DNA from 2 places in the Streptomyces avidinii genome. Region 2 is predicted to be linked to the other one. Evidence: riboswitches for the same ligand, from Rfam matches in the RefSeq annotation. Region 2 holds a riboswitch; the other holds the start of a gene.
What was found. Region 2 has a riboswitch for thiamine pyrophosphate ahead of OG373_RS12355 (thiamine ABC transporter substrate binding subunit). Riboswitches for the same ligand answer to the same signal wherever they lie in the genome.
Positions count from the first base shown of each region.

Region 1: another riboswitch for thiamine pyrophosphate. It lies ahead of thiO (glycine oxidase ThiO); the one in region 2 lies ahead of OG373_RS12355 (thiamine ABC transporter substrate binding subunit).

Region 1 covers NZ_CP108863.1:6,223,499-6,228,962, forward strand. The annotation lists gene pknB (Stk1 family PASTA domain-containing Ser/Thr kinase) at 1-1,190, opposite strand, end outside; gene OG373_RS28005 (thiazole synthase) at 1,346-2,140, opposite strand; gene thiS (sulfur carrier protein ThiS) at 2,146-2,346, opposite strand; gene thiO (glycine oxidase ThiO) at 2,343-3,530, opposite strand; TPP riboswitch at 3,528-3,639, opposite strand; gene OG373_RS28020 (NAD(P)/FAD-dependent oxidoreductase) at 3,721-4,941, shown strand; gene OG373_RS28025 (Rv2175c family DNA-binding protein) at 5,201-5,464, shown strand, end outside.
Region 2 covers NZ_CP108863.1:2,884,248-2,889,711, reverse strand. The annotation lists gene pyrH (UMP kinase) at 1-439, shown strand, start outside; gene frr (ribosome recycling factor) at 532-1,089, shown strand; gene OG373_RS12365 (phosphatidate cytidylyltransferase) at 1,089-2,165, shown strand; gene rlmN (23S rRNA (adenine(2503)-C(2))-methyltransferase RlmN) at 2,259-3,371, shown strand; TPP riboswitch at 3,430-3,539, shown strand; gene OG373_RS12355 (thiamine ABC transporter substrate binding subunit) at 3,625-4,722, shown strand; gene OG373_RS12350 (ABC transporter permease) at 4,818-5,464, shown strand, end outside.

The sequences.
Region 1 (5,464 bases), 3.3 Mb from region 2:
CCGAGCCCGGCCGCGGACAGCTGGGAGCGGGCCTGCGCCTCGGTCTTGCCGAGCAGGTTCGGGACCTTGGTGAACTGTCCGGAGTTGATGTACCAGACGCCGACACCGAGCCCGAGCGCCAGCAGCACGCCCGCGACGACGAGCAGCACCCCACGGCGTGGCCGTCGCGCGGCGCCGGCCGGCCGGTGCGTGGGCGGAGCGGGCGGGGCCGGGGGCATCTCCAGGCGGGAGGTGTGCTGCACCGGGTGCTGCACGGCCACCGGACGCGGGATGACGCCCGTACGGTCCTCGGCCGACGACCGCTCCTCGGCACGCGCCTGCGGCGGTACGGCGTCCAGCTCGGCATCGCTGAGCAGCGCGCGGGCCTCACGGGCGAGGCCGAACAGCGAGGCCGCGTCGTAGGGGCGCAGCTCGGGGTTGCGGGCGGTGGCGTGCGCGACGAGCTCGTCGAGCCCGGCGGGCAGCCCGGGGACGGCGGCGGACGGCGGCGGGACGTCCTCGTGCAGGTGCTGGTAGAGCACCTGCGCGGGGGTGCCGCCGAGGTGCGGCTTGGAGCCGGTGAGCATCTCGTAGAGGACGACACCGCAGGCGTAGACGTCCACGCGGGTGTCGGCGACGCCGTTCTCGATCTGCTCGGGGGCCAGGTAGGAGACCGTCCCGAGGATGGAGCCGGTGGTGTTGGTGACCGAGTCGACCGACCGGACCAGCCCGAAGTCCGCGACCTTCACCCGGCCGTCGTCCCCGATCAGGACGTTCTCGGGCTTCATGTCGCGGTGGACGAAGCCGGCCCGGTGGGCGGCGCCGAGGGCGGCGAGGACCGGTTCGAGGATGTCGAGGGCGGCCCGGGGCTGGAGCGCGCCGCGCTCGCGGAGCACGTCACGCAGCGTGCAGCCGGAGACGTACTCCATGGCGAGGTAGACGTACGGACCGTCCGTGCCCTGGTCGAAGACGGCGACCACGTTGGTGTGCGCGAGCCGGGCGACGGACTTCGCCTCGCGGATGAACCGGTCGACGAAGGCGGTGTCGGCGGCGAGCGCCGGGTGCATCACCTTCAGCGCGAGCACTCGGTCGAGGCGCGTGTCGACGGCCCGGTAGACCGTGGCCATGCCGCCGGCCGCGATGCGGGCGTCGATGCGGTAGCGGCCGTCGAGCACGCGCCCGACGAGGGGGTCATCCAGGGTCGTATCCACCCGGCGATTCTACGAGCCGCCCCGAAGACCCCACCCCGGGCGGGTCGCCTTGCAGCGCAGCTGTGACGTGGGGACGGGCCGGGAGGGGACGGGGCCGGACGGGGTGGGGGGCTCCGGCGCCGCCCGGTCCCTGATCGGCTCCGGGCCCGGCGGGGTCAGAACGCCGGGCGCTCCGGGTCCAGCGTCGCGCGGCCCTCCGCGGGTGAGGAGGCCTCGGCGAAGCGGCGTTGGGGGATGCGGCCCGCGCGGAAGGCCAGGCGGCCCGCCGAGACGGCGTCCCGCATGGCCGACGCCATCAGGACCGGCTCCTGTGCGCGGGTCACCGCCGAGGCCAGCATCACCGCCGCGCAGCCCAGCTCCATCGCCAGGGCCGCGTCGGACGCCGTGCCCGCGCCCGCGTCGAGGATGACCGGTACCGACGCCCGCTCCGTGATCAGCTCGAAGTTGTGCGGGTTGCGGATGCCCATGCCGGACCCGATGGGGGAGCCGAGCGGCATGATCGCCGCGCAGCCCACGTCCTCCAGCTTCCGCGCGAGCACCGGGTCGTCGTTGGTGTACGGCAGGACCGTGAAGCCCTCGTCCACCAGGGTCTCGGCGGCGTCGAGCAGTTCGACGCCGTCCGGCAGGAGGGTCCGTTCGTCCGCGACCACCTCCAGCTTGATCCAGTCCGTGCCCAGCGCCTCCCGGGCCAGCCGGGCCGTGAGCACGGCCTCGCCCGCCGTGAAGCAGCCCGCCGTGTTGGGGAGGACCGAGATGCCGAGCTTGGTCAGTACGGACAGGACGGAGCCCTGGACCGTGGGGTCCAGCCGCCGCATCGCGACCGTGGTCAGTTCGGTGCCGGACGCGACGAGGGCGCGTTCCAGGACGTCCAGGCTAGGGGCCCCGCCCGTGCCCATGATCAGGCGGGAGGAGAAGGTCCGGCCGCCGAGGGTGAAGAGGTCGTCCGCCATGCCGCTCAGCCCCCCTGTACCGCGGTCAGGATTTCCACCCGGTCGCCGTCGCCGACGACCGTGGCCGGCCACTGCCCGCGCGGCACCACGGTTTCGTTGAGCGCGGCGGCGACCCCGGAGGGCGCCGTGGTCAGGGTGGCGACCACCGTGTCGAGGGTGGCGCCGACCGCGACCTCGCGCGGTTCGCCGTTGACGGAGATGGTCATGCGTACGACTCCTGACGTGCGGCGGAGAACCGGCGGGGGGTGAAGGGACGCGCGATCTCCGGTAGTTCGCCGGTGGCCAGCAGCTCGGCGAGGACCTCGCCGGTGAGCGGGGTCAGCAGCACTCCGTTGCGGTAGTGGCCGGTGGCCAGGTGCAGGCCCGGCAGGTCGGTCGGGCCGAGCAGCGGGGCGTTGTCGGGGGAGCCGGGGCGCAGGCCCGCCCGGGTCTCGGTGAGGGGGAGTTCGGTGATGCCGGGGACCAGTTCGTGGGCGTCGCGCAGGAGTTCGTAGACCCCGCCCGCGGTGACGGTGGTGTCCCAGCCCAGTTCCTCGCTGGTGGCGCCGACGACGAGTTCGCCGTTCTCGCGCGGCACGAGGTAGACGTGGCTGCCGCGCACGACGGCGCGTACGGTCCGCGACAGGAACGGCGCGTACGCGGCCGGCACCGTGAGCCGCAGCACCTGGCCCTTGACGGGCCGTACGGGGGCCGCGACCTCCGGCGGTACGCCCGCCAGCCGGCCGGTGAGGGAGCCCGCGGCGAGGACCACCTGGTCGGCGAGCAGTTCCGTACCGTCGGCGAGGAGGGCGCCCGTCGCGCGGTCGGTGGTGGTGAGCAGTCGTTCCGCGCCCGACCGGTGGATGGTGACGCCGGCCCGTTCGCAGGCGGCCAGCAGGGCCGCCGCGAGCCGGCGGGGGTCGACCTGGTGGTCGCCGTCGACGCGCAGGCCGCCGCGTACGCCCGGGGCGAGCATGGGCTCCAGACGGCGGCACTCGCGGCCGGTGAGCCACTCGGACTCCAGGCCGCAGCGGCGCTGCAGGGCGTGCAGCTCGCGCAGGTGGAGGCGGTCGTCGGCGTCGAGGGCGACGGCGAGGGTGCCGCAGGCGCGGTAGCCGATGTCCAGGCCGCCGCTCGCTTCGGCGAGCTCGGCGGCGAACTGCGGATAGCGTGCGGCGGAGGCGAGGCCGAGGCCGAGCAGGGCTTCCTCGCCGTAGTGCAGCTCGGTGACGGGGGCGAGCATGCCGGCCGCGACCTGGGCGGCGCCGCCGCCGGGTGCGGGGTCGGCGAGTACGGTGCGCAGCCCGCGCGCGGCGGCCCGCCAGGCGGTGACCAGGCCGATGATTCCGCCCCCGATGACGAGGACGTCGGATCCCTTGCGGGATGTTCGGGATGTTCGGGATGAGTGCATGGGCGTCCAGCCCCTCCCTTCGCCGGCATGACCCGGATCAGGTTCGTACGGTCGGAGGCCGGCCAGCCTCCCTCTCAGCCCGGTGCGCCGGACTCCCGCGATAGGTACGGTGGCCAGACTAACCCGGCGGTGGACGGCCGGTAAGGCGGCACCTATTCCTGACGGAGCGTCAGATGATTAGGCTGGCCGCGTGAGCGAGCAGACGGAACAGAATCAGCGCGGCGTCGTGATCGTCGGCGCCGGAATGGCCGGGGTGCAGACCGCGGTCGCCCTGCGAGAACAGGGGTTCACCGGCCCCGTGACCCTGCTGGGAGCCGAACCCCACCAGCCCTACGACCGGCCCCCGCTGTCCAAGGCGGTCCTCCTCGGCAAGGCCGAGGACTCCGCCTTCGACGTGGACTTCGAAGGGCTCGACATCCGCCTGCGGCTCGGCACCGAGGTCACCGGACTGCGCGCCGCCGACCACGAGCTGGACACCGAGGCGGGACCCGTCCCCTACGGGATCCTCGTCCTGGCCACCGGCGCGCAGCCGCTGACCCTGCCCGGGACCGAGGGCGTCCCCGGCGTCCACCTGCTGCGCACCCTGGACGACGCGGCCCGGCTGCGCCCGGTGCTGGCCGCGTCGCCCCGGACCGTGGTCGTCGGGGCGGGCTGGATCGGCGCCGAGTTCGCCACCGCCGCCCGCGAGGCGGGCTGCGAGGTCACCGTGGTCGAGGCGGCGGACCGGGTGCTGGCGGGGGCGCTCCCCGCCGAGGCCACCGAGCCGATGGCGCGCTGGTACGAGGAGGCCGGCGCCGGGCTGATCACCGGGGCGAAGGTCGCCGGGATCGAGGACGGGCGGGTCCTGCTGGCCGACGGGCGCGTCCTGCCCGCCGGCGCGGTGGTGGTGGGCATCGGCGCGCGCCCCGCGACCGGATGGCTGGCCGGGACCGGCGTGGAGTGCGGCCCCGACGGCTCGGTCACCGCGGACGCGTACCTGCGGACCTCGCTGCCCGATGTGTACGCGGTCGGCGACTGCGCCTCCTTCCCGTCCGGGAGGTACGGGACGCGGCTGCTCGTGCACCACTGGGACAACGCGCTCCAGGGCCCGCGGACGGTCGCGGCGAACATCCTCGCCGGGGAGCCGGACCGGGTCTACGACCCGGTGCCGTACTTCTGGTCGGAGCAGTTCGGGCGCTTCGTGCAGTACGCCGGACACCACGGCGGGGCCGACACCCTGCTCCTGCGCGGGGACGCGGCCGGGCCCTCCTGGTCGGTGTGCTGGCTGAAGGCCGGCGCACTCGTCGCCGTCCTGGCCGTGGGCCGCCCGCGCGACCTGGCGCAGGGACGCCGCCTGATCGAGACGGGGGTTCCCGTGGATCCCGCCAAGGTCTCCGACCCCGGCACCCCGCTGAAATCAGCCACGGCCTGACGGCCCGGGCGGGGTGCGGGTGCGGGTGCCGCTGCGCCGAGCCTGTTCCGGCCCCGCCCTTTCTCCGTTTCCCGGGCTCCGCCCGGGCCCGGTGCTCAATCTCCCCCGGCTACCGCTGGGAGGTGCCCCCTGGACGGGCTGAAACACGGCCTCGCCTGCGTTCGAGGCGCGGGGTCCGGGGCGGAGCCCGGGTACGGCCGCGACCCGGACGGGGCTGCTCAGGTACCGGCGGCGTGGCCGAGATGGCAGGCTTGTCCCTGTGACCGAGATTGACGCAAAGATCGATGCCCTTGTCCCCTCGTGGCTGTACCTTCCCGACATCGCGGAGATGCTGAACATCGAGGTGACCCGGGTCCGCCAGATGGTCAAGGAAGGGCAGCTCATCGCCGTCCGCCGGGGCGAGAACCGCTCCCTGCAGGTTCCGGCTCCCTTCATCGACGGCGACAAGGTCGTCAAGGGCCTCGTCGGTCTGCTGACCGTGCTGCGCGACGACCGTTTCACCGAGGAGGAGATCCTGGAATGG
Region 2 (5,464 bases):
CCGCGTGCAGACGGCCATCACCATGGGCCAGGTCGCGGAGCCGTACATCCCGCTGCGTGCCGTGCGGCACCTGGAGAAGGGCCGCGTCGTCATCTTCGGCGCCGGCATGGGCATGCCCTACTTCTCCACCGACACCACGGCCGCCCAGCGCGCCCTGGAGATCGACGCCGAAGCCCTGCTCATGGGCAAGAACGGTGTCGACGGGGTCTACGACTCCGACCCCAAGAAGAACCCGGACGCGGTGAAGTTCGACGCGCTGGAATACAGCGAGGTCCTCTCCCGCGACCTCAAGGTCGCCGACGCCACCGCCATCACGCTCTGCCGCGACAACAAGCTGCCGATCCTCGTGTTCGAGCTGCTTGCCGAGGGCAACATCGCCCGCGCCGTCAAGGGTGAGAAGATCGGGACGCTCGTGAGCGACCAGGAAACCCGGGCCTGAGCAGTCCGCTTCCGGACCGAGCGGGCCCGCACCGGCCCGCCAGACCCGCCCGCCCGCCTGAACCATCCATTTCTGACATGCAGGAGCACGTGGTGACCGAAGAGATCCTCCTCGAGGCCGAGGAGAAGATGGAAAAGGCCGTCGTCGTCGCCAAGGAAGACTTCGCCGCGATTCGCACCGGCCGTGCGCACCCGGCGATGTTCAACAAGATCGTGGCGGAGTACTACGGCGCCATCACGCCCATCAACCAGCTCGCCTCCTTCTCGGTGCCCGAGCCGCGCATGGCGATCGTGACCCCGTTCGACAAGAGCGCCCTGCGCAACATCGAGCAGGCCATCCGCGACTCCGACCTCGGTGTCAACCCGAGCAACGACGGCAGCATCATCCGGGTGACCTTCCCCGAGCTGACGCAGGACCGCCGCAAGGAGTACATCAAGGTCGCGCGCACCAAGGCCGAGGACTCGAAGATCTCGCTCCGCGCCGTCCGCCGCAAGGCCAAGGACGCCCTTGACAAGCTGGTCAAGGACAAGGAGGCCGGCGAGGACGAGGTGCGCCGCGCCGAGAAGGAGCTCGACGACACCACCGCGAAGTACGTCGCGCAGGTGGACGAGCTCCTGAAGCACAAGGAAGCCGAGCTCCTCGAAGTCTGATGAACGACTCTTCCTGGCAGCCGGAGCCGGTTCCGGCGGGTCCCGCATACGATGCGCAGGTGGGCCCGCACACTCGGCCCATGCCCATCGTGCCCGATGCCGCCGGCCGTGACTTCGACGACCGGGAAGCACGCGATCGGGGGGTCGCCGCCGACAGCGGCCCCCTCTTCCGCGCCGATACGCCGCCGCAGGAGCCCATGCCCAGCCCCCCGCCTCCGCATGCCCAGCAGCCGCAGGACGCCTCGCCCCCGCCGCCGAAGAAGCGCGCGGGCCGGGATCTACGTGCGGCCATAGGGGTCGGCGTGGGCCTCGGCGCGGTGATCTTCGCCTCGCTGCTGATCGTCAAGGCCGTGTTCGTCGGCGTCATCGTCGTCGCCGTCGTGGTCGGCCTGTGGGAGCTCACCTCCCGGCTGCAGGAACAGAAGGGCATCAAGGCCCCGCTGGTCCCGCTGGCGGTCGGCGGCGCCGCCATGGTCATCGCCGGATACGTCCGCGGGGCCGAGGGCGCCTGGGTCGCCATGGCCCTGACCGTGCTGGCCGTCCTGGTGTGGCGGATGACCGAGCCGCCCGAGGACTACCTCAAGGACGTCACGGCGGGCGCCTTCGCGGCGTTCTACGTCCCCTTCCTGGCCACGTTCGTCGCGATGCTGCTCACCGCCGACGACGGCCCCCAGCGCGTGATCACCTTCCTGCTGCTGACCGTGGTCAGCGACACGGGGGCGTACGCGGTCGGCTGGCGCTTCGGCAAGACCAAGCTCGCGCCGCGCATCAGCCCCGGCAAGACCCGCGAGGGACTCTTCGGCGCGGTGGCCTTCGCGATGGCGGCCGGCGCGCTGTGCATGGAGTTCCTGATCGACGGCGGCTCCTGGTGGCAGGGTCTGCTGCTCGGCCTTTCGGTCGCGGTCAGCGCCACCCTGGGCGACCTGGGCGAGTCGATGATCAAGAGGGACCTCGGCATCAAGGACATGGGCACGCTGCTGCCGGGACACGGCGGCATCATGGACCGGCTGGACTCCCTGCTTCCGACGGCCCCGGTGGTGTGGCTGCTGCTCGCAGCCTTCGTGGGCACCGGCTGACCTGCGAAAAGGCGTCGCAGGACGCCGGGCGGTTACTCTTGGAAGGCGCGCTGCTTCTGCGGCGCGCCTTTCGTCTTACAAGGAGTACCTGCCATGGCCCGCCCCGTTCCGGGAGAGCTCACCTTCGTCGCCCCTCGTGGGGCCAAGAAGCCGCCCCGGCACCTCGCCGACATGACCCCGGCCGAGCGCCGCGAGGCGGTCGCCGCGATCGGCGAGAAGCCGTTCCGGGCCAAGCAGCTCTCCCAGCACTACTTCGCGCGGTACGCGCACGACCCGGCCGAGTGGACCGACATCCCGGCGGGCTCGCGCGAGAAGCTCCAGCAGGAGCTGCTGCCGGACCTGATGAACGTCATCCGGCACATCTCGTGCGACGACGACACCACCCGCAAGACCCTGTGGAAGCTGCACGACGGCACGCTCGTGGAGTCCGTGCTGATGCGCTACCCCGACCGGGTCACCATGTGCATCTCCTCGCAGGCCGGCTGCGGTATGAACTGCCCGTTCTGCGCCACGGGCCAGGCGGGCCTCGACCGCAACCTCTCCACCGCCGAGATCGTGCACCAGATCGTCGACGGCATGCGGGCGCTGCGCGACGGCGAGGTCCCCGGCGGCCCGGCGCGGCTGTCGAACATCGTCTTCATGGGCATGGGCGAGCCGCTGGCCAACTACAACCGCGTGGTCGGCGCCATCCGCCGGCTCACCGACCCGGAGCCCGACGGCCTGGGTCTTTCGCAGCGCGGTATCACCGTCTCCACCGTCGGCCTGGTTCCGGCCATGCTGCGCTTCGCCGACGAGGGCTTCAAGTGCCGTCTGGCCGTCTCGCTGCACGCGCCCGACGACGAGCTGCGTGACACCCTCGTCCCGGTCAACACCCGCTGGAACGTCCGCGAGGTGCTCGGCGCGGCCTGGGAGTACGCCGAGAAGTCCGGCCGCCGGATCTCGATCGAGTACGCCCTGATCCGCGACATCAACGACCAGGCCTGGCGCGGTGACCTCCTGGGCAAGCTGCTCAAGGGCAAGCGTGTGCACGTCAACCTGATCCCGCTGAACCCGACGCCGGGCTCCAAGTGGACCGCCTCGCGGCCCGAGGACGAGAAGGCCTTCGTGGAGGCGATCGCCCGCCACGGTGTGCCCGTGACCGTACGTGACACCAGGGGTCAGGAGATCGACGGCGCGTGCGGCCAGCTGGCCGCCTCGGAACGCTAGATTCCGCTTCCGTTCGATGTGATTCGGCCGCGGGGTACCCTGTGGCCGAACCAATTTCATATTCCGACAGGGGAGCGCCACAGCGCTGAGAGTGCGGTATCCGTCATCCGCAGACCCTCTGAACCTCGCCCCGGTCATTCGGGGTAGGAAGTTCGGTCACCACTCTTGCTGTTGCGCCCTGCCCGGCGTCCGCTCCTGCAGAGCGCCGGGCAGGGCCGCGTCTTCTCCTGGACATCCCAGGAGGAATTCACCAATGAGCACCACCAAGAAGATCGCGGGCGCCGCGCTCGCGGCCGCGCTCGGCGTCACCACGCTCAGCGCCTGTGGCGGCGGCGACGCACAGGACAAGACCGGCGCGAGCGACGCCCCGAAGTCCAAGACCGTCACGCTCGTCTCCCACGACTCCTTCAACGTGACCGACACGGTCCTCAAGGAGTTCGAGCAGCAGAGCGGCTACACCGTCAAGGTGCTGAAGTCCGGGGACGCGGGCGCCGCGCTCAACCAGGAGATCCTCACCAAGGGCTCCCCCCGCGGCGACGTCTTCTTCGGCGTGGACAACACGCTCCTCTCGCGCGCCCTCGACAACGGCATCTTCACCCCGTACGAGGCCAAGGGCCTCGGCGAGGTGAAGCCCGAGTACGTGCTCGACAAGGAGCACCGGGTCACCCCGATCGACTCCGGTGACATCTGCGTCAACTACGACAAGGCCTACTTCGCCGAGAAGAAGCTCGCCCCGCCGCAGACGTTGGACGACCTGATCAAGCCGGAGTACAAGAACCTGCTGGTCACCGAGAACGCCGCGACCTCCTCGCCCGGCCTCGGCTTCCTCCTCGCGTCCGTCGGCAAGTACGGCGACGAGGGCTGGAAGGACTACTGGAGCAAGCTGAAGGCCAACGGCGTCGAGGTCGTCGACGGCTGGGAGCAGGCCTACAACGAGCGCTTCTCCGGCTCCGCGGGCGGCAAGAAGGCCAAGGGCGACCGCCCGCTGGTCGTCTCCTACGCCTCCAGCCCGCCGGTCGAGGTCCTGTACGGCGAGCCGCAGCCGGCCGAGGCCCCCACGGGCGTCTCCACCGGCACCTGCTTCCGCCAGATCGAGTTCGCGGGTCTGCTCAAGGGCGCCAAGAACGAGGAGGGCGGCAAGGCCCTCGTTGACTTCCTGGTCAGCAAGAAGTTCCAGGAGGACATGCCGCTCCAGATGTTCGTGAACCCGGTGACGAAGGACGCCGTCCTGCCGGAGCTGTTCACCAAGCACGGCGTGGTCGTCGAGAAGCCGGAAAACGTGGCTCCGGAGACCATCGCCAAGAACCGTGAGCAGTGGGTCAAGGCATGGACCTCGCTCGTCGTGAAGTAAGCGGTTCCAAGGAGCCGGGCGCGGCGTCGGGGGGCGCCGCGCCGGGCCCCGGCCCCCGCGAGGGGGCGCGGGCGACCGCCGTGCGGCTCGCCCTGATGGCCCTCCCCCTCGCCTTCTTCGGGCTGTTCTTCGCCTACCCCGTCGCCGCGATCGTGGGGCGCGGCCTCAAGACCGACGAGGGGTGGCAGTTCGGCCGGTTCGCCGAGGTGCTGACCCGGCCCGACATCGCCGACGTGCTGTGGTTCACCACCTGGCAGGCATGCGCCTCCACCCTGCTCACGCTGGTGATCGCCCTCCCCGGCGCGTACGTCTTCGCCCGCTTCGAGTTCCCCGGCAAGCAACTGCTGCGGGCCTTGGTGACCGTTCCCTTCGTCCTGCCCACCGTGGTGGTCGGCACCGCCTTCCTCGCGCTGCTGGGGCGGGGCGGACTGACCGACGAGCTGCTGGGCGTCCGGCTCGACACGACCGTCTGGGCGATCCTGCTCGCGCACGTCTTCTTCAACTACGCCGTCGTCGTCCGCACGGTCGGCGGGCTGTGGGCCCAGCTGGATCCGCGCCAGGAGGAGGCCGCCCGGGTACTGGGCGCCGGGCGGTTCACCGCGTGGCGGCGGGTGACGCTGCCCGCACTGGTCCCGGCGGTGGCCGCCGCCTCGCTGATGGTGTTCCTGTTCACCTTCAGCTCCTTCGGCGTCGTCCTGATCCTGGGCGGGCCCTCGTACTCCACCCTGGAGGTGGAGGTCTA